4 regions of the Micromonospora sp. NPDC000316 genome follow, and region 3 is predicted to be linked to each of the others. Evidence: riboswitches for the same ligand, from Rfam matches in the RefSeq annotation. Region 3 holds a riboswitch; each other region holds the start of a gene.
What was found. Region 3 has a riboswitch for cyclic di-AMP ahead of ACFY2Q_RS07990 (C39 family peptidase). Riboswitches for the same ligand answer to the same signal wherever they lie in the genome.
Positions count from the first base shown of each region.

Region 1: linked by a shared signal. The riboswitch ahead of ACFY2Q_RS25225 (transglycosylase family protein) and the one ahead of ACFY2Q_RS07990 (C39 family peptidase) in region 3 are both predicted to bind cyclic di-AMP.
Region 2: linked by a shared signal. The riboswitch ahead of ACFY2Q_RS00680 (coiled-coil domain-containing protein) and the one ahead of ACFY2Q_RS07990 (C39 family peptidase) in region 3 are both predicted to bind cyclic di-AMP.
Region 4: linked by a shared signal. The riboswitch ahead of ACFY2Q_RS09095 (coiled-coil domain-containing protein) and the one ahead of ACFY2Q_RS07990 (C39 family peptidase) in region 3 are both predicted to bind cyclic di-AMP.

Region 1 is NZ_JBIAZG010000017.1:25,822-30,432, forward strand. Features, by position in the region: gene ACFY2Q_RS25215 (SDR family oxidoreductase) at 1-154, opposite strand, end outside; gene htpG (molecular chaperone HtpG) at 316-2,232, shown strand; cyclic di-AMP (ydaO/yuaA leader) riboswitch at 2,452-2,624, shown strand; gene ACFY2Q_RS25225 (transglycosylase family protein) at 2,624-3,298, shown strand; gene ACFY2Q_RS25230 (hypothetical protein) at 3,384-3,734, opposite strand; gene dinB (DNA polymerase IV) at 3,860-4,611, opposite strand, start outside.
Region 2 is NZ_JBIAZG010000001.1:152,305-156,915, reverse strand. Features, by position in the region: gene ACFY2Q_RS00685 (carbonic anhydrase) at 1-518, shown strand, start outside; gene ACFY2Q_RS00680 (coiled-coil domain-containing protein) at 601-1,620, opposite strand; cyclic di-AMP (ydaO/yuaA leader) riboswitch at 1,625-1,755, opposite strand; gene ACFY2Q_RS00675 (YibE/F family protein) at 1,922-3,286, opposite strand; gene ACFY2Q_RS00670 (heavy metal translocating P-type ATPase) at 3,599-4,611, shown strand, end outside.
Region 3 is NZ_JBIAZG010000002.1:746,132-750,742, reverse strand. Features, by position in the region: gene ACFY2Q_RS07995 (alpha/beta fold hydrolase) at 1-242, opposite strand, end outside; gene ACFY2Q_RS07990 (C39 family peptidase) at 367-1,215, opposite strand; cyclic di-AMP (ydaO/yuaA leader) riboswitch at 1,458-1,599, opposite strand; gene ACFY2Q_RS07985 (hypothetical protein) at 1,887-2,651, opposite strand; gene ACFY2Q_RS07980 (hypothetical protein) at 2,805-3,203, opposite strand; gene ACFY2Q_RS07975 (acyltransferase family protein) at 3,297-4,523, opposite strand.
Region 4 is NZ_JBIAZG010000003.1:183,697-188,307, forward strand. Features, by position in the region: gene surE (5'/3'-nucleotidase SurE) at 1-550, opposite strand, end outside; gene ACFY2Q_RS09085 (1-phosphofructokinase family hexose kinase) at 547-1,509, opposite strand; gene ACFY2Q_RS09090 (SRPBCC family protein) at 1,696-2,163, shown strand; gene ACFY2Q_RS09095 (coiled-coil domain-containing protein) at 2,222-3,289, opposite strand; cyclic di-AMP (ydaO/yuaA leader) riboswitch at 3,295-3,426, opposite strand; gene ACFY2Q_RS09100 (cation diffusion facilitator family transporter) at 3,569-4,486, opposite strand; gene ACFY2Q_RS09105 (HelD family protein) at 4,592-4,611, opposite strand, start outside.

The DNA of each region.
Region 1 (4,611 bases), on a different contig from region 3:
GCCGCACCGGCGTCACGCCGGGCAGGTCGACGGTGTCCGGGTTGCGGGCGCCGGCGTAGACGGTCGCGCCACGGGTGACGAGTTCGGCGGCCAGGTGCCGGCCGAAGCCGCGGTTGGCGCCGGTGACGAGGGCGGTACTGCCAGCAATCTTCATGCGCGCCACTCTAGGCTATCTGACTTCTGTTAACCAAAGCCAGCTAGGTCACACGGGCGACCCCCACAATCGGGAATGCGACCCGGACGCGGCAGCACCCCGGCCGGTGATGACTCGTATCCTTTGCGCGAACCTCCGCACGAGCCGAGAAGGGAGACGGTGTGAGCAACCAGGCCGAGACGTTGGAGTTCCAGGCAGAGGCGCGTCAGCTCCTGCAGTTGGTGGTCCACTCGATCTATTCGAACAAGGACGTCTTCCTGCGGGAACTCATCTCGAACGCGTCCGACGCACTGGACAAGCTGCGACTTGCCACGCTCGTCGACAAGGACCTCGTCGCCGACATCGACGACCTGCACGTGACCATCGAGGTCGACAGGGACGCCCGCACCCTGACCGTCCGGGACAACGGCATCGGGATGACCCGCGACGAGGTCGTCGGGCTGATCGGCACGATCGCCAAGTCCGGCACCGCCGAGCTGCTGCGCCAACTGCGGGAGTCCGCCGACGCCCGTGCCTCGCAGGACCTGATCGGCCAGTTCGGCGTCGGCTTCTACGCCGCGTTCATGGTCGCCGACCGGGTCACCCTGCTGACCCGCAAGGCCGGCGAGACCGGCGGCACCCGCTGGGAGTCCACCGGCGAGGGGACGTACTCGATCGAGTCGGTCGACGAGGCACCCCAGGGCACCGCGGTGACGCTGCACCTCAAGCCCGCCGACACCGAGGACAACCTGCACGACTACACCGCCGAGTGGACCATCCGGGAGATCGTCAAGCGATACTCCGACTTCATCGCCTGGCCGATCCGGATGACAGTCGAGCGCCCCGGCGCCGACGGCGCGGACGCCACAAGCGAGGTCCAGACGCTCAACTCGATGAAGGCGCTCTGGGCGCGGCCCCGCGACGAGGTCGACGTCGCCGAGTACAACGAGTTCTACAAGCACGTCAGCCACGACTGGGCCGACCCGCTCGAGGTCGTGCACATGAAGGGCGAGGGCACCTTCGAGTACGAGGCGCTGCTGTTCCTGCCCAGCCACGCCCCACTGGACCTGTTCTCACCGCAGGGCCGCCGGGGCGTCCAGCTCTACGTCAAGCGCGTGTTCATCATGGACGACTGCGAGGCGCTGGTCCCCACCTACCTGCGCTTCGTCAAGGGCGTTGTCGATGCGCACGACCTGTCGCTGAACATCTCCCGGGAGATCCTCCAACAGGACCGGCAGATCCAGATCGTCCGCCGCCGCCTGGTCAAGAAGGTCCTCGCCACGGTCAAGGACCTCAAGGCCAACCACCCCGAGCGCTACCGGACGTTCTGGACCGAGTTCGGCGCGGTGGTCAAGGAAGGTCTGATCGACGACACCGACAACAGGGACACCCTGCTGGACATCCTGTCGGTGGCCTCCACCCACGACGCGACCGAGCCCACCGACCTGGCCGGCTACGTCTCCCGGATGAAGGACGGCCAGACCGACATCTGGTACGCCACGGGCGACTCCCGGGCCACAATCGAGAACTCCCCGCACCTGGAGGCGTTCCGGGCCAAGGGCCATGAGGTGCTGCTGCTCACCGACCAGGTCGACGAGGTGTGGGTCGAGCGGGTCGGCGCGTACGACGGGCGGCCGCTGCGCTCGATCGCCAAGGGCGAGGTCGACCTGGACACCGACGAGGAGAAGCAGCAGGCCGAGGCCGAGCGCGAGCAGCAGCGGCAGGAGTTCGCGGCGCTCGTGGACTGGCTGGGCACCACCCTGGCCGACAGCGTCCGCGAGGTCCGCTTGTCGTCCCGGCTCACCACCTCACCTGCCTGCGTGGTGGGTGACGCGCACGACCTCACGCCGACCCTGGAGAAGATGTACCGGGCGATGGGGCACGAGATTCCCGCGACGAAGCGCATCCTGGAGATCAATCCCGGTCATCCTCTGGTCGCCGCACTGCGCAAGGCCCACGAGCAGGGCGACTCCGCCGAAGCCCTCACCGAAACCGCCGAGCTGCTGTACGGCCTGGCGGTGCTCGCCGAGGGCGGCGACCTGGCCGACCCGGCCCGCTTCACCCGGACGCTCGCCGACCGGCTGGCCCGTACCCTGTGACCTGCTGCCTCGGCCGGCGGTCGCCCGCGTTGTCGGGTTGCCGCCGGCCGGGGCGGCCGGCCTGATCGGTTCCGGTCCATCGTGGTCACTGCACAGGTCCACACCGCCCGCAACCGCTGAGTACGCCGCTCAGCGTGGCCCGGTGAAGAACGTCACTGCGGTTAGGCGATCGTCACGGGCCGTGCCTAACGTCGGTCGGGTTCGCCATCGCGGACACCACGGCCGGCAACGCCAAATCCTGCCCCCGGTCGTCGGAACCCAGTCACCCGGGCAGGAGCGGGGGACCCACGTTCCTCGGTGCATCGTCACCTCGGGGTGAAGCCGCCACCGCGCGGCCGGGCTCCTCGGCCCGAACCCGACAGCTCACCTCGCCGGCGTGGAGGAAGCTCACATGACGTCTGTCTACACGCCCCGTCATCGACGGGTCACCACCCGCCGCCTCGCCGTCGGCACCCTGGCCGTCGGCGCGGTCACCGGCGCTGTCGCGCTCTTCGGGCCGGCCGCCCCGGCGCAGGCCGCGGTCAACTGGGACGCGATCGCCAAGTGCGAGTCCGGTGGCAACTGGAAGATCAACACCGGGAACGGCTACTACGGTGGTCTGCAGTTCTCGCAGAGCACCTGGGCCGGTTACGGCGGCAAGAAGTACGCTTCCCGCGCCGACCTGGCCAGCCGCGGCGAGCAGATCGCCGTCGCCGAGAAGGTGCTCAAGGGGCAGGGCATCGGCGCGTGGCCGACCTGTGGCAAGAAGGGCGGCTCGTCGAGCGGCTCCACGTCGAAGTCGACGAAGTCCACCTCGAAGTCGACGAAGTCCACGGCCAAGTCCGACAGGACCACCAAGCCCACCCAGCGGTCGTCGCGCGGCGAGCAGCCGGCGACCCGCAACCACGAGCGCACCGCCCCGGCGGCCAGCGGCGACACGTACGTGGTGAAGCCGGGCGACACCCTGTCGGAGATCGCGCAGAGCCACCGGCAGGCCGGCGGCTGGCAGGCCCTGTACGAGCGCAACCGGCAGTTGGTCGGCGCCGACCCGGGCCTGATCTTCCCGGGCCAGCGGCTCAGCCTCTGACGGAGTGCACCACGAACGCTCGGCCGGTGACCCGGCCGAGCGTTCGTGTGTGTCGTGCTGTCAGCCCGGGTGCCCGTGCGGGCTGTCACGCCGCCGAGACGGACGCCTTCGTCCCTCGGTGCGACGCTGCCGGGGCGGCGTTCCAGCCCCAGCGGGGGGCGGGCACCGCGGCCTCCTCGGGCCGGTCCGCGCCGCCGTCGACGGGTGCCTCGACCGAGTCGTGGCTGCTGCGGGACAGGCGCAGCGACTGCTCGGCGCCGTTGCGGGCCGCGCAGGGCCAGGACTGCCCGGCGCACTGGAGGTTGCGGCAGAACCCCTCGTCGTCCGGCTCGTGGGCGCTCAGCACATCCACCGCCAACTGCCAGAGCAGAGGGTCGGTCACGTCGTGCGGGCGTTCGGTGCGACGGCTCGGGCGGTTGCTGGTGTCGTCGGACATCGTGTGGGTCCCCCTTGTCAGGCTGTACCCCCCAAGGGTCACCCGTCAGCCGCTGGCTAAACCGCCGACCTGCTGTGATGTGTCTCCGATCGCAGCTGGAGCGGGTGAAAAAGCACGCGGACCGGTCAATCTGGCAGCAGCGGCATCTCGACGCCCGGGTCCCGGCCGAGCAGCACCGCGCGGGTGAGCGCCGCCGAGCCGAACCGGTCACGGACCGCGTCGACCGCGGCGTCGAGGTCGGCTCCCGGGGTGGCGTCGAACGGCAACTCCGGTTGGACCGGGTTGTCGTCGAGGTTGCCCACCGACACGCCGATAAGGGTGACGCCCCGCCTGTCGACCTCCGGCAGCGCCGTCCGCAGCAGTGCCCGCGCGGCGGCCAGCAGGGGCGTGGTGTCCGCGGTCGCCTTGCCCAGGGTGTGTGAGCGGGTGGCTCGGGTGTAGTCGCCGAAGCGCAGCCGCAGCATCACCGTGCGCCCGGACCGGCCAGCCGCCCGCATCCGCCGCGTGACCCGGTCCACCAGGCCCGCCAGGATGGCGTCCAGCTCGGCGGGCGCGTGCGGGCTGCGACTGAGCGCGTGCTGCGCGCCCATCGAGCCGCGTCGTCGGCCGACCTGCACCGCCCGCGGGTCACTGTTGTGGGCCAGGGCGTGCAGGTGCCGGCCCGCGCCCGCGCCGAGCAGGGACACAAGCGCCGCCTCGCCGAGGCGGGCCACCTCCCCGACGGTACGGATCCGCCGCTCCCGCAACTTCGCGGCGGTGACCGGGCCGACGCCCCAGAGCCGTTCCACAGGCAGCGGGTGCAGGAACGCCAACTCGGCGTCGGGCGCGACGACAAGCAGCCCATCCGGCTTCGCCACCCCGCTGGCCACCTTCGCCA
Region 2 (4,611 bases), on a different contig from region 3:
GCTGTTCCGACTCCCGGCTGGCCGCCGAGATCATCTTTGACCGGGGGTTGGGTGATCTCTTCGTGGTGCGCACGGCCGGGCATATCGTCGGCCCGGAGGTGCTGGGCAGCGTGGAATACGCGGTGACAGTGCTCGGCACCCCCCTGGTGGTGGTGCTCGGCCACGACTCCTGCGGTGCCGTGCAGGCGGCGCGCGAGACGGCTGCCACCGGCACCTCACCCGGTGGGCATCTGCGCGCGGTGGTCGACGCGGTGCTGCCCAGCCTGCGGCGTGCCACCGCCGAGGGAGTGGACGACATCGACGGCATCGTCGACATCCACATCGCGCAGACCGTCGAGACGCTGCTCGGGCAGTCGCCCGTGCTTGCCGACGCGGTGGCGCAGGGGCGGTGCGCGGTGGTCGGCATGTCCTACCGACTCGCGGTCGGTGGGGTGCGACCGGTGACCGCCGTGCCGGCCGGCGACGCGACGCTCGACGCCGCCGCCCCGGGCGCGCCGGCGACGCCCGCCGCCGCCTGACACGACGCGGGGCGTACCCCGCCAACTGCGAGAAAGGGCCGCCCCGCGCGACGCGGGGCGGCCCTTTCTGCGGTACGTGTGGTCAGAGCAGCGACATGTGGACGTGGTCGGTGTGGTTCGACGGCCCGCTGTACGACTTCCATCCGGTCGCCGGGAACCAGATCTGTCGGTTCCAGATCACGTAGTAGATGCCGAGTCGGTCGGCGTTGCGGATGAGGAACGCGGCGACGTTGTTGCCGTACGTGCGGGTGTCGTCGTTGTGCCAGGGGCTGAATCCGCTCTTCTGCAGCGACCAGTCGCAGGCGCGGCCCTTCGGGTGCTCCCACGGCCCGCCGGAGCGGTAGCAGCCGACAAACCGGTTGAAGCCGGCCCGCTTGACCTCCTTGTACGCGTGCAGGGTGCGTGGCGTGACGCAGCCGGAGGTGGTGGGGTCGTCCTCGCTGCACGACTGCGGCTTCCAGTCACCGTCGGCGGTGCGACCCGGGCCGATCCGGGCGACCGGCGAGGTGGCATCCACCAGGCCGCCGGTGAAGCCCTTCCCGCCGACGAGGGAGAGCGCCTTGTCCGCCTCGCTCTTGCGCTTCGCCATCAGGGCGGTCTGCTTCTGCTGCTCGCGGACCTCCGTGTCGAGGGCCAGCTTGGCCTGCTCGGCGCGGGCCTTGACCGTGTTGACCTCGGCGAGCTTCTTCTCGTTGACCATGTTCATCTCGTCGAGCGTCGCGGCGCGCTGGACGAACGAGTCGGGAGCGTCGCTCTCCAGCAGCATCGCGATCGCGCCGATCCGGCCGGTTCGGTACGACTGGGCGGCGATCTGCCCGACCTGCGGGGCCAGCGCCTCCAGATCGGCCCTGGCCCGGTCGACCTCTATCGCCAGCTCAAGCTGCCGCTTCTTGGACTTGTCCAACTTGGACTTGGCCGCGGAGTAGTCGCGGTTGGCCTGCTCGATGACGTCGTTGAGCAGCTTCGGCTCGCCGTCCTCCTCGTGCCCGGACGGTGTGGGGGTCGTCGGGGCGGCGTGGGCCGGGAGGGGCCCGGCAAGCACGGTCAGTGCGGCGATCACGGCCACCACGGGTGTCAACCAGCGGCGTAGGGGTGCCGTCACAATGTTCCCTTCCGTCGACCGCCGACCGGGTTAGCTGACGGGTTCGGGGCGGAAGCGGCCCCTACCGCTGATGCGGATTCACCCCACGTGCCTGGGTCCCCGGCTCGCCGGTTGGCGATTGGGCGGTGGCACCGCAGGCGCCGCTTCGCGCCTACATCGGTAACCGGCAGCGAGGTTACCCGAGAGTCGACCGGGTGAGCTACGCCTGGATGCCGACCAAAAGCGTCATTTCGCCATGGCGTTGAGTGACAAGTGACGTGGCCTTCAGGGCGACTGCCCGACCCGGTCACGCTGAGGAGTGTCACCATGCCGTATCTGTGCTCCTGTTCGAATGCGGCCACGGATCGGTGGCGGTGGGTGGGGGTGGGGTCCGCGTCGGGTCCGACTCGTCGGGTCGAGCCGTTCGCGGTGAGCCGAGAGCCGCCAGTGCCTCCGTCCGGTCCGGACGGGGTCGCGGGGCGGGAGCGTCTGCCGACGGAGTGGCATCCGGGCGCCCGGCCGCCGTCACCACTGCGGCCAGCCCGGTGGTCAGCGGCACGGCGGCGATCAGGCCGAGTGTGGCGACCGCGCTGCGGACGATCTCCTGCGCGAGGAATTCACTTGTGAGGATCTGCGCGATCGGCCGCGAGTCGGCGGTGAGCAGGAGCAGCAGCGGTAGTGATGCGCCCGCGTACGCCAGGACGATTGTGTTGACCGTGGAGGCGATGTGGGCGCGGCCGACCCGGGTGGCCGCCCGGTAGAGCTGCAACCGGGTCAGCCCCGGGTTGGCGTTCGCCAACTCGGTGACGGTGGCCGCCTGGGTGACCGTCACGTCGTCGAGCACCCCGAGCGAGCCGATGATGATCCCGGCGAGCAGCAGGCCGTGCAGATCCACGTCGCCCTGGAACATCGACAGCGTCGTCGCCTCCTCGCTGCCGAAGCCGGTGAGGTGGGTCGCGGCCGTGGCGATTGTGGCGAGTACGCCGGTGAGGACCAGGCTGCCCAGGGTGCCGAGCACCGCTACCGAGGTCTGCGCGGTGACCCCGTGCGTCAGGTAGAGCACCACGAACATGATCAGCGCCGCACCGACCACCGCCACCAGCAGCGGTGACCTGCCGGCCGCGATGCCCGGCAGCACGAAGGTGAGCAGGATGGCGAAGCTGGCCGCCAGCCCTGCGAGCGCGGCGAGGCCCCGCCACCGGCCGAACGCGACGATCGCGGCGGCGAAGACCACTGCCAGCCACAGCAGCGGCGTACCCCGTTGGTGCTCGGCGATGTTCCAACTGGTGGCGGCGGGATCGGTCGGATCGGTCAGTTCGACCATTATGACGTCGTCGCCCACTGCGACCCGGGGTGCTCCGGGCCCGGCGGGGATCGAGGTCTGGACCTGCTGCCCGGCGCTCGGCCCGTCCTCGACCCGTACGTCCACCGTGCCGCACGGCCCGTCGACGGCCGACGGGCCCTCGGGGTTCGCCGCCGGCGGGCAGGGCTCGGTCATCACCCGGGTCACCGTGCCGTGGTATCGCGGCACGTCCGCTTCGCCACCGGCCTGCGGTGACCCGTCGCGCGGCCAGAGCACCACCGCCGCGATGACTGTGGCCACGAAGAGCGGCACCACCGTCGCGACGAGGAGCCGTCGCACCCGCGGTGGGGCGGGCGGAGCGGAACGGCTGTGGTCGGAACCCAATGCGAGACTCCCAACGATCCGGTGCGGGGTACGTGTCAGCGGACCGGTCGGTTCACCGTTGACAGGGAAACGCTGCGAGAGGCGCGGTGGATCGCCAGCTGACGATCGTTCGGTCACGGACGGTGAACGCCCGACGGCGTCGACCGGCCGGGGCGCCACGACGTGGTGGCGCCGCAGCCTGGGTGCGCGGCGGCGGTTGGAGGGTCATCCTGCGAAATGCTAACCAGCCCACAATGGGGCTGCAGTTCGTGGCGGGGTGTCGGATTAGCGAACCACTCGCGTGGCGGCCCTCCGGCGGGGCATGTTTGTGGCATGCCCGCTCCGTCACCGCAGGACCCCGACCGCCAGCGGGACGCCGGGCACGCGGGGCATGACAAGCACGCCGGGCACGATCCGGCGATGTTCCGTCGCCGCTTCTGGGTCTGCCTGGTGCTCACCATCCCGGTGGTCCTGACCAGCCATCTCGTGACGGATCAGTTGGGCCTGAGCGGGGATGTCCCGGGCCGGTCCTGGGTGGGCCCGGTGCTCGGCTCGGTGGTGTTCTGGTGGGGTGGCTGGCCGTTCCTGGTCGGCGCGGTCCGGGAGGTGCGGGACCGCGCGCCGGGCATGATGCTGCTTGTCGCGATGGCGATCACGGTGGCCTACACCGCCTCGCTGGCCACCAGCGTGGGCGCCTTCGACCTGGACTTCTGGTGGGAGTTGGCCGCGCTGGTCACCATCATGCTGCTCGGTCACTGGCAGGAGATGAAGGCCATCGGGCAGGCGCGGGGCGCGCTCGCGGCGCTGGCCGCGCTGCTGCCGGACGAGGCCGAGCGGGTGGCCGCGGACGGCCGGGTCGAGGCGGTGCCGGTGACCGACCTGCGGATCGACGACGTGGTGCTGGTCCGCCCGGGAGGTCGGGTGCCGGCGGACGGCCGGATCGTCGAGGGTGACGCCGAACTGGACGAATCGATGATCACCGGTGAGTCCCGGCCGGTGGCGCGGTCGACTGGCGACCGGGTGGTGGCCGGCACGGTTGCCACCGACTCGGCTGTCCGCGTCCGTGTCGAGGCGCTCGGGGAGCAGACCGCTCTCGCCGGTATCCAGCGGATGGTCGCGCAGGCGCAGGCCTCCGGTGGCCGGGCGCAACTGCTGGCCGACCGGTTCGCCGCCGCGCTGTTCTACGTGGCCACCGGCACCGCTGTGCTGACCGTGCTGGTCTGGACCGCGCTCGGTCAGCCCGACGAGGCGGTGGTCCGCGCGGTGACGGTTTTGGTGATCGCGTGCCCGCACGCGCTCGGTCTGGCCATCCCTCTGGTCGTCGCGCTCTCGACCGCGCTGGCGGC
Region 3 (4,611 bases):
ACCACCACGCGGTCGCCGGGCGCCAGGGCCTGGGCGATCCGCTCGGCGAAACCGCTGAAGGAGTACGACGGCAGCGGGGCCGACCAGCCGTGGCCGGCGAGATCCGGTGCCAGCCACCGCCCGGGCCAGTGCCGCTCCAGAAGCGGGGCCCAGGGCAGCCAGACGTCACCTGTCGCCCCCATGCCGTGCAGCAGAAGCAGGACCGGCCTACGGTCGGCGTGACCACCCGATTCATCCACCACGGCCGCAGTCTCCCACGGTTCACAGCCCGCGACGAGAGCCGTCGCCCCCGCATCGACGAAGACGCCACGAGCGCCGGCCCCTTGTGGGGGACGGCGCTCGCGGCGTCTTCGGACTCCGCCTGGGTCAGGCGGAGTAGCCTCGTGTGGCGATCCAGTTGGCCAGGTCGATCGTGGTCATCCAGTACTCGGGGTAGGCCGCGTTGGCCGAGTCGGCGATCCGCACGGTACGGCCGTCGTCCTTGTAGCCCACCACCGCGATGTAGTGCCCGCCGCCGTAGGAGTGCCAGCCGCCGCCTGTGTCGACGGCGTCACCGGCGACGTTGGCCACCACGCCGCGACCGTCGGTGATCGCGGTGACGACGTCAGCCTGGAGGCGGTCCATCTGGGCCGGGCTGGGCGAGCCGGCGAACATCCGGGTCTGGTACGGAGAGCCCTTGACCTCGGCGTTGAGCACCCGGGTGGTGTCCAGGGCCGAGTTGGTGCCCATCTCGGTGGTGCCCAGCTCGGCACCCAGCTGACTCTGGGTGCGGTTGATGCCGGCGGCGCTGAGGGCGTTGCGGGTGGCAGCCGGGCCGCAGTTGTAGTACGTGTTCTGCACCTGGTAGTCGTAGTCGAGCACCTTGGTCGCGGGCGGCTTCGGCGCTGCCTTGGCGGTCAGGTCCGGGTCGCTCTTGGCCTTGGCGGCGGGCGGGGCGGCGCTTGTGGCCGGCGCGGCGGTTGTCGGCGCGGCGGTTGTCGGCGCGGTGTTTGCCGAGGGGGGCGCGACGCGGGCCTCGCTGCGGGACGCGGCGGTGTCGCTGCGCATCTCGGCGACAGTTGTCGCTGTGTGCTGGCTGGCCGGGGCGTCATCGGCGCCGGCGGCCAGGGTGCCTGCGGTGGTCGCGATGACGAGGACCGCGGCGGAGGCGGCGGCGATCTGGTACGGACGTTCGGTGGCGAGGCGACGCAGTTGACGCTGCAGGGTGTGCTTCACGGTTCCTCCACGGTTCGGGGGGAGAGCGGCACACCGGGGCAGCCCGGTATCCGTGCAGGCGCCAGCGCGCGGACCGTGGTCCGCGGATGGTGAACCGCTCAGGGGTACGCCCGGCGCGGCCGGGCGGGGATGCGGTGGCCCGGGGGGTCAGCTCACCGTCACGAGACGGACGAGCGCGGGTACCGCGACGCCGTGAAGGCGGAGGAATGGCGCAGGGGTGCAGGGGTGCTGCATGAAGATGGAACTCCTTCCGACACCGCCTACCGGGTTAGCTGACGGATTCGGGCGGGAAGATCGCCCTACCGCGGGCCGTGGCTCGCGGATTCACCCCAGACGTACGTGTGGGTCCCCGGTTCGTTGATCACGATTGAGCGGGTCAGCGCGGCGTCGCCACTTGCGATCAATTACCGCACTCGACGGCACGACACTACTGGCCGGCCTTAACCCCTGCCAAGCCTGGCTCAGCTGCGTAAACCCCAAACGGCGCGACAATTTCTGGGCGTATTGCCGCTGACGTGACTCGATAGGACGAGCGGTTACGGCGGCACCTCAGGTCGACAATCGGACAGGCCGTCGACAATGGCGACACATCCGCGCGAACAATCCGGCCGAACGCGCCAGCCGCCCGGTTTCCGGGGCGTGTGACCGGGCTCACCGAATATTCGGGGCGATCAGCCCACCCGGGCCGGGCGCCACCGCGCCGCAGCCGCCGGAAGGGCCGCCGCCACGCGCACGGGTCGGCGGGGCATCGCCCGGGTCGGCCGCAGCCGGGCCGCCGCCGCGTACGCCTCGTCGGCCAGGGCGCGAGCCGAGGACGCGGCCAGTTCGGCGTCGCGCCAGGCCGACCGTTCCCGCGCGGCGGCGACCTCGTAGTCGGCTCGCCTCGCGTTGCGGATCGCCCGGCTGAGCAGCGCCTCCTGCTCCACCGGGTGCCGGCGCGGATCCCAACCGTGCCGGTGGCCGAACACGTCGCTGAGCTGCCGCATGGCCAGGTCCCCCCGCCAGTGCGCCGCCATCGCCGCCTGGTGCAGGTAGCGCTCCCGGGCGGCGTACTCGGCGGGCGTACGCGGCGTACGCGGGGTGGGCAGCGCCCCGGCGCCCGCGAACCGGCGGGCGGCGGCGTCCGCCTCGTCGTACCTGACCCAGGCCCGCTCCACCTGCTCCTGAGCGGTAAGCCAGTCGGCGCGTCGACGACGGGCGGTCTGCGCCGCGCCGGCCGCGGCGACGGCCACCTCGTCGGCGTACCGGCGCAGGTCGGCGGCCTCGGCGGCGGCCAACTCCCGGGCGGTGGGCGCCGGGTCGACAGCCGGCGTGTCCCGCTCGGGACGGGCGACCAGGACAGCGAGCACGGTAAGCGCCAGCAGGAGCAGGAGCGACCAGATGGCGGCGGCCTGCGGCACCTCGGTCAGGAACTGGTAGAAGACGATGGTTTCCATGGTCGGCACCTCGGCGAGAGAGCGTTGCGATGGGAAGCCGCACGACCGTCCGAGCCAGGGCGGGGCCACGGGTCGGCGGGGTGCGGAGCGGCGTGTCGACAGGTGCGGTGGCGGGACGGGCGTCCCGGAGGGCGGGACGGGCGTCCCGAGGGCTCAGCGCCCGGGTGGGGCGCGAGGACCCGGGCTGGCCGGGTCGTCGGCGTGGGGCAACCGGTCGGCGGTCGGGCCCGCCGGCACCAGCCCGACCGCGACGGCGGGCACGGCACCCACGCCGCCGGGCGGTGCCGGCTGCGGGTCGGTCGCGCGCACCGAACCGGTCTCGTCGGCGGTCATCTCGGCGGAAGCCGGGTGCCCGACGCCGACCACCGAGGCGGGCTGGTGCGACGACACGGCAGACCCGACGGCGAACGTCCCGGCGGCCGGCGACGACGCCGCACCCGGGGCGGCCCAGGCACCCAGCGCGAGGGCGGCGACGACGGCGAGGCTGGTCAGCACCCGTGTCGCCCAGCGCGCCACCCACCACAAGGGACAGGTGAGCGCAACCGGAAGCACGGTCCCACGCTACCGCCGGGCCCGATCGGGCGCATCGGCAGCGGGCGTGTCGGCACACGCCGCGCCGAAGGCGTCCGACCAGGACGGCTCCCGTCAGCGCGAGTCGGCGTACGTCGATCGCTCGTCGGGCTTGTCGGCGCCTCCGCTGCCGGCGGCCTCGCTGCCACGGGCCTCGCTGCCGGCGATCTCGGTGTCGCCGTTCCGCTGCCGGGGGACCGCCGCCGGCCGGGGCGTGCGGCGCGGCGCGAGCCGGCGCATCAGCGGCGTCTCGACGAAGCGGTGCAGCAACCCGGCAAGGGCCAGGCTCACGACCAGGAACCCGAGCACCACCGCCGGGCCACGCCAGCCACGGAAGCCGGTCCCCCAGTCCCCGCTCCAGCGCAGCACGCTCGTCATCACCAGCACATGCACCAGGTAGAAGGCGAAGGAGACCTCGCCGAGCCAGACCAGCGGGCGGGACCGCCACGGCGAACGCCGCTCCCGCACGTCCGCGTCTGCGGCGGCGGTGATCACCAGCAGGTACGCGACCGCGAGCAGTGTGGTCCACAGTTCGGCGCGGATCCACTGCGCGGCGACCACCCAGGTCGCCACGAAGATCACAGTCGCCGCCGTCAGGCCGGGGCCGCGCCAGAGACGCCGACGCATCAGCTCGGCCGCCACCGCACCCAGCCAGAACTCCAGCGACCGCACGGGCGGGAAGATCTGGGTGAACCACCACCGGCTGACCTCCGGCACCAACTGCTGGGCCGGCCAGAGCGCGAGGATCAGCAGCGGCAGCGCGACGATGAGCGTCCAGAGCACCGCCGGACGGGCCCGGCGCAGCAGTGGCAGCGCCAGCGGCAGGCAGAGATAGAAGAAGAACTCGCAGGAGAGCGACCAGCTCACCGTGTTGATGCTGTAGAACCAGCCCGGCCGGGGATCCCAGGCCTGCAACAGCAGCAGGTTCTCCAGGGCCGCCGCCGGCAGCACCGGGTCGGCGAACCACCAGGCGACGAGCAGCGCCGCCGCCCACAGCACCAGGTGATTCGGATAGATCTTGGCGACCCGCCGGCGCCAGAAGGCGCGCCGGGAGTCACCCGGGCGGGCCGACCAGACCAGCACGAAGCCACTGAGGATGAAGAAGAACTGCACCCCGGACAGGCCGAGGGAGAACACCGCGTCGACAACTGCCTTGTAGTCCGGCTCGGCGATGATCCGCATGGTGCCGGCGTGGAAGCCGAACACCAGCAGCGCTGCGATCCACCGCAGCCCGGTCAGCGAGGGAAGCCGGGCGAACGCGGGTACGGGCGGCGTCACCGAGACGTCGGCGGTGCTCGTCATGCCGGGGTCCCGACGCTCCGCAGGGTCACCAGCACGTACGTCTCCTCCTGGGCGCGGGTCAAACGACGTGGCGGCCCCGGAAGGCCGC
Region 4 (4,611 bases), on a different contig from region 3:
GCCCGGCGGTCAGTCGGGGCAGCAGGTCCAGGGCGACCCGCGCGGCGGTGCCCCAGTGCCGTTCGGCGTCGCGTACCCGGGCTGCGGCGTCGACCGCCGCGCCACCGCTGGCGGCCGTCGCCTCACCCGCCGACAGCACGTCGAGCGACACCGCCATCGCCCGACAGCCGTTCGTGGCGGCGGTGAACGCGGCACCGACAGTGCCGGAGTGCAGCACGGCGCGGCCGGCGTTCGCGCCCCGGTTGATGCCGGACAGCACCACGGACGGCGGCGGGCCGAACGCGCCGTGCAGCGCGATCAACGTGATGAACCCGGGCGAGCCGCCGACCCCGTACGCCGGCACACCCGGCAGGTCCGGCAGCGGATGGTCGTGCACCACCACCCGACCGTCCCGTTCCACAGCGCTCATCGCGGCGCTGGTGCCGCTCGCCTCCTCCAGCGGCGCCGCGACCACCACGTCCAGGCCCCGCTGCGCGGCGGCCCAGGCCAGCGCCTGGATGCCGGGCGCGGCGATCCCGTCGTCGTTGGTGATCAGCACCCGCAGTGTCATTTCTCGACCGCCCGGTCGGCCAACTCGTCGGGGGTGGTCCGCTCCTGCGGCCGGCTGTCCGCCGGGACCAGCCGGACCCGCTCCACGAGCCCGGTTATCGAGTCCAACCGGCCGGTGCCCAGGCCGTGCCGGGTCACGTTGAGCGCTCCGGCTGCGGCACCGGTGCGGATGGCGGTCCGGATGTCCCCGCCGCGCGCGACAACGGCGGCCACCCCGGCGGTCATCGAGTCGCCCGCGCCGCGCGGATCGGCGGCCTCCAGCCGGGGCATCTCCACCTCGAAGAGTTCCCCGTCGACGAGCGCCAGCGCCGGCTGGTCGGCCCGGCTCACCACCACCGTCTCGGCGCCGGCGGCGTGCAGTTCGTACATCGCCCGGGTCAGCTCCGCGCTGTCGTCGCTGCGGGCGCGTCCGTCGCGGATCAGCTCCTCGTGGCTCACCTTGAGGAAGAACACCCCGCCCTCCAGCGCCGCACCAAGATGATCACCGGAGAGGTCGACAACCACCCGGCTGCCGTTGGCGCCGAGGTCGGCGGCGAAGCGCCGGTACACGTCGGCCGGGACGAGCCACGGCGCGTTGGGCCCACTGAGGACGCTCACCTCCGCGCGGAGGCCCTCGCCGAGCGCCAGGTTGTACAACTCGTCGAGCTCGTGCCGGCTCAGCGGCTGCCCCGGCACGTCGGCGATCTCCTGCCGGGAGCCGTCCCGACGGTCGTGCACGTACCCGCCACTACCGGAGTCGCGGACCACCACCTTGAGGTCCACGCCCTCGCTCACCAGCAGTGGCTCCAGCACTTGGCCGATCTCCCCGCCCAACGCGGCGCAGAGCACCACGTCGACCCCGAGCGACAGCACCATGCGGGCCTGCCAGACGCCCTGCCCGCCGGGATGCAGGTGCAGTTCGGGCTGGTCGTTCGGCTGGTCCACCGTCACCGTCAGTTGCGGAGTGGGCGCGAAGACCATCACGTGCCCGCTCACCGAGCATCGCCGTTCATGTCTCCGCCCTCCGTCACGACCGGTGATATCCCCACAGCCGACGGTAGTGATAACGCACCGCGAATGCCTGGGCAACGGCCGGCGTCCGTCCGGGCGTTGCCAGCCTGACCGGGGTACGGGACGATCGTGCGACAATCGACGGCAGGAGCCGGTGTGTTCAGCAGCGATACGTTCAGCTACACCGTCCAGGCCCGTTGCTCGCTCGCCGACGCGGCGGCCTTGCTGAGCGACCTGACCCGCCAGGGCGAGCTGCATCCGCTGATCATCCGGGTTCGCCGGGTCCCGCCCCGGCACGGTGCCCGGGCCAGCTACACGATCAACGACCGGCTGGCTGCCGGCCCGCTGCGCTTCCGAACCACCTACCAGGCGGACGTGCTGGTCAGCGAGGACGACGAGATCGTCACAGTGGCCCGCCAGTGGCCGGCGACAACGGTGCGCAACCACACCCGGCTACGCACCGAGCCGGACGGCCTGGTGCGGATCGACGTGGAGATCACCCTGCGGGCGCCGGCACCCCTGTTCCGGTACGCGTTCCGTCAGGCCCGAGCCGCCCACCTGGCCCTGGCCGCCCGACTCGGCGCGGCCCTCGACCGCACCGGCGACCCCCCGACCCCCGCCTGACACACACCGGCCGGCGCCCACGTGAGCGGGGCGCCGGCCGGGCAGGGGTCAGGTCGGGTCAGTAGACGGACAGGTGCACGTGGTTGGTGTGGTCGCTGGACGGGTCGCCGCCCGCTCCGCTGTAGGACTTCCACCCACTGCTGGGTAGCCAGATCTGCCTGTACCAGATCACGTACAGCACGGCGAGCCGGTCGGCGTTGCGGATGAAGTACGCGGCCAGGTTGTTGCCGTACGTCTTGTCGCCGCCTGTGGCGTCACCGCCGAAGCCGCCCTTCTGCGCGGCGAAGTCGCAGGCGCGGCCCTTGGGGTGCTCACCTGAGCCGCCGGAGCGGTGGCAGGAGACGTACCTGGTGAAGCCTGCGGCCTTGGCCTGGTTGAGGGCGTGCAGGGTGCGTGGGGTGATGCAGCCGTTGGCCGGGGTGGGGTCGTTGATGCTGCACGACTCGGACGGCCAGGAGCCGTCGGAGTTGCGCGGCGCGGCCTTGGCGTTGGCGGTGGAGGTGCCCCGGTTGGAGTTGGTGTCGGCGGCGGTGGATTGCGACCTGGTGGTTGCCACGGTGAGGGCCCGCTCGGCCTGCTCCTTGCGCTTGGCCATCACCTCGACCTGCTTGCGCTGTTCGCGGATCTCGCCGTCGAGGGCGATGCGGGTGCGGTTGGCCTCGTCCTTGGTGGCGTGGAGGTCGCGCAGTGCGCGGTCCTCGTTTGCGGCGACGACGTCCAGCGAGGCGGCCCGGTCCATGAAGCCTTCGGGGGTGTTGGTGCTGAGCAGCGCCGAGACGGTGCTGAGTCGCCCGGTGCGGTACGCGACGCCGGCGATCTCACCGACCTTGCCGTTGCGCTCGCTCATCTCGGCTTCGGTGGCCTTCAGCTTGGCGGCGAGTTGCTGCTGCCGCTGAATGGAGGTGTCCAGGAGGCGCTTCGCGTCGAGGTAGCCCTTGCTTGCCGCGTCCAGTTGGGCCCGCAGGGCCGGGGTGCCACCCTCTTCGTCGTCGCTTGGTGCCGCGGCGGCGCGCTGGGCGCCTGGGGGAGCGGCCGAGGCTGCGCCGGCCGGGATCGCGACGCCGAGGGTGAACATCATGACGATGAGCGCCGCCAGTCGGGCGGCGGGGGGTCGTGCTGGTGCCACTGTGCGTGTCCTTCCGTCAGCCGCCGACCGGGTTAGCTGACGGGTTCGGGACGGAAGATCCCTACCGCTGACGCGGATGCACCCCAGGAACATGGTTCCCCGGTTCGCCCTCTCGGGTGATTAGGCGGCGGCCCCCACCGGCGCCGGGAGGGCGCCGCCGGGTGGTGGCCGGGAGCCAGCCTACCGGTGCCGGTGGGGCTGATGCAGCAATTGTGACTGAGGGTGCCCACGCGGTCACCAAGGATTCCGACTAAAGGGACAAATAGGGGCAGAAGCCGGTCACCAGGCGACGGCGCCGCAGGCTCCGGGTGCCGCCCCGGGTTCGATCTGCAACGTGGCGTGCTCGATCCGGAAGTCCTCCTGCAGGGCGGTACGCGCCGCGCTGAGCACCGCGCCGACCTCCGCGTCCGGGGCCATGGTCAGGTGTGCGGAGGCCACCTCCATGCCCGAGGTGAGCGTCCAGACGTGCAGGTCGTGCACCTCGACGACGCCGGGCACGGCGGCCAGCCGGTCGTGCACGGCGGTGACCTGGAGGTGTTCCGGTGCGGCCTGCACCAGGATGCGGACCGCGGCACGGCCGAGCCGCCACGTGCGCGGCAGGATGAACACGCCGATGGCGACCGCGACCAGCGGGTCGGCCCACCACCAGTCGGTGACCGTGATGAGCAGTGCCGCGCCGATCACGCCGAGCGAACCGAGCAGGTCGCCGAGCACCTCCAGGTAGGCGCCCTGGAGGTTGATGCTCTCCCGGGCCCCGGTGCGGAGCAGGGCGAAGGCGACCACGTTCGCGAGCAGACCGAGCACGGCCACCGCGAGCATCGGGCCGGCAATCACCTCGTGCGGATCGCCGAATCGGCGGATCGCCTCGATCACCACGTAGATCGCCACGCCGGAGAGCAGGACGGCGTTGGCGAGGGCGGCGAGCACCTCGAGGCGGTAGAGCCCGAAGGTGCGTTGCGGGTCGCCGGTGGCCCGTTGGGTGGCGGTGATCGCGGCCAGCGCCATCCCGATGCCGAGCACGTCGGTGAACATGTGCCCGGCGTCGGAGAGCAGAGCCAGTGAGCCGGTGCGCAGGGCGGCCACCGCCTCGACCACCATCAAGGTGGCGAGCAGCCCGAATGCCGCCCAGAGTCGGCCCCGGTGCTGGTGCGCGGCATTGGCGACCGAGGCGTGGTGGTGGTCATGACCTGCGCCCACGACACCCACCCTCCGTCGTCGTCCGGGATCGGGTCAAATGTATGCTCACATCGCTATGTATGCAACTGTGCGCCAGCGTCGACTCCGGGCCGCGCCAAATCGAATTCAGCCGGTCGGGTCGATGG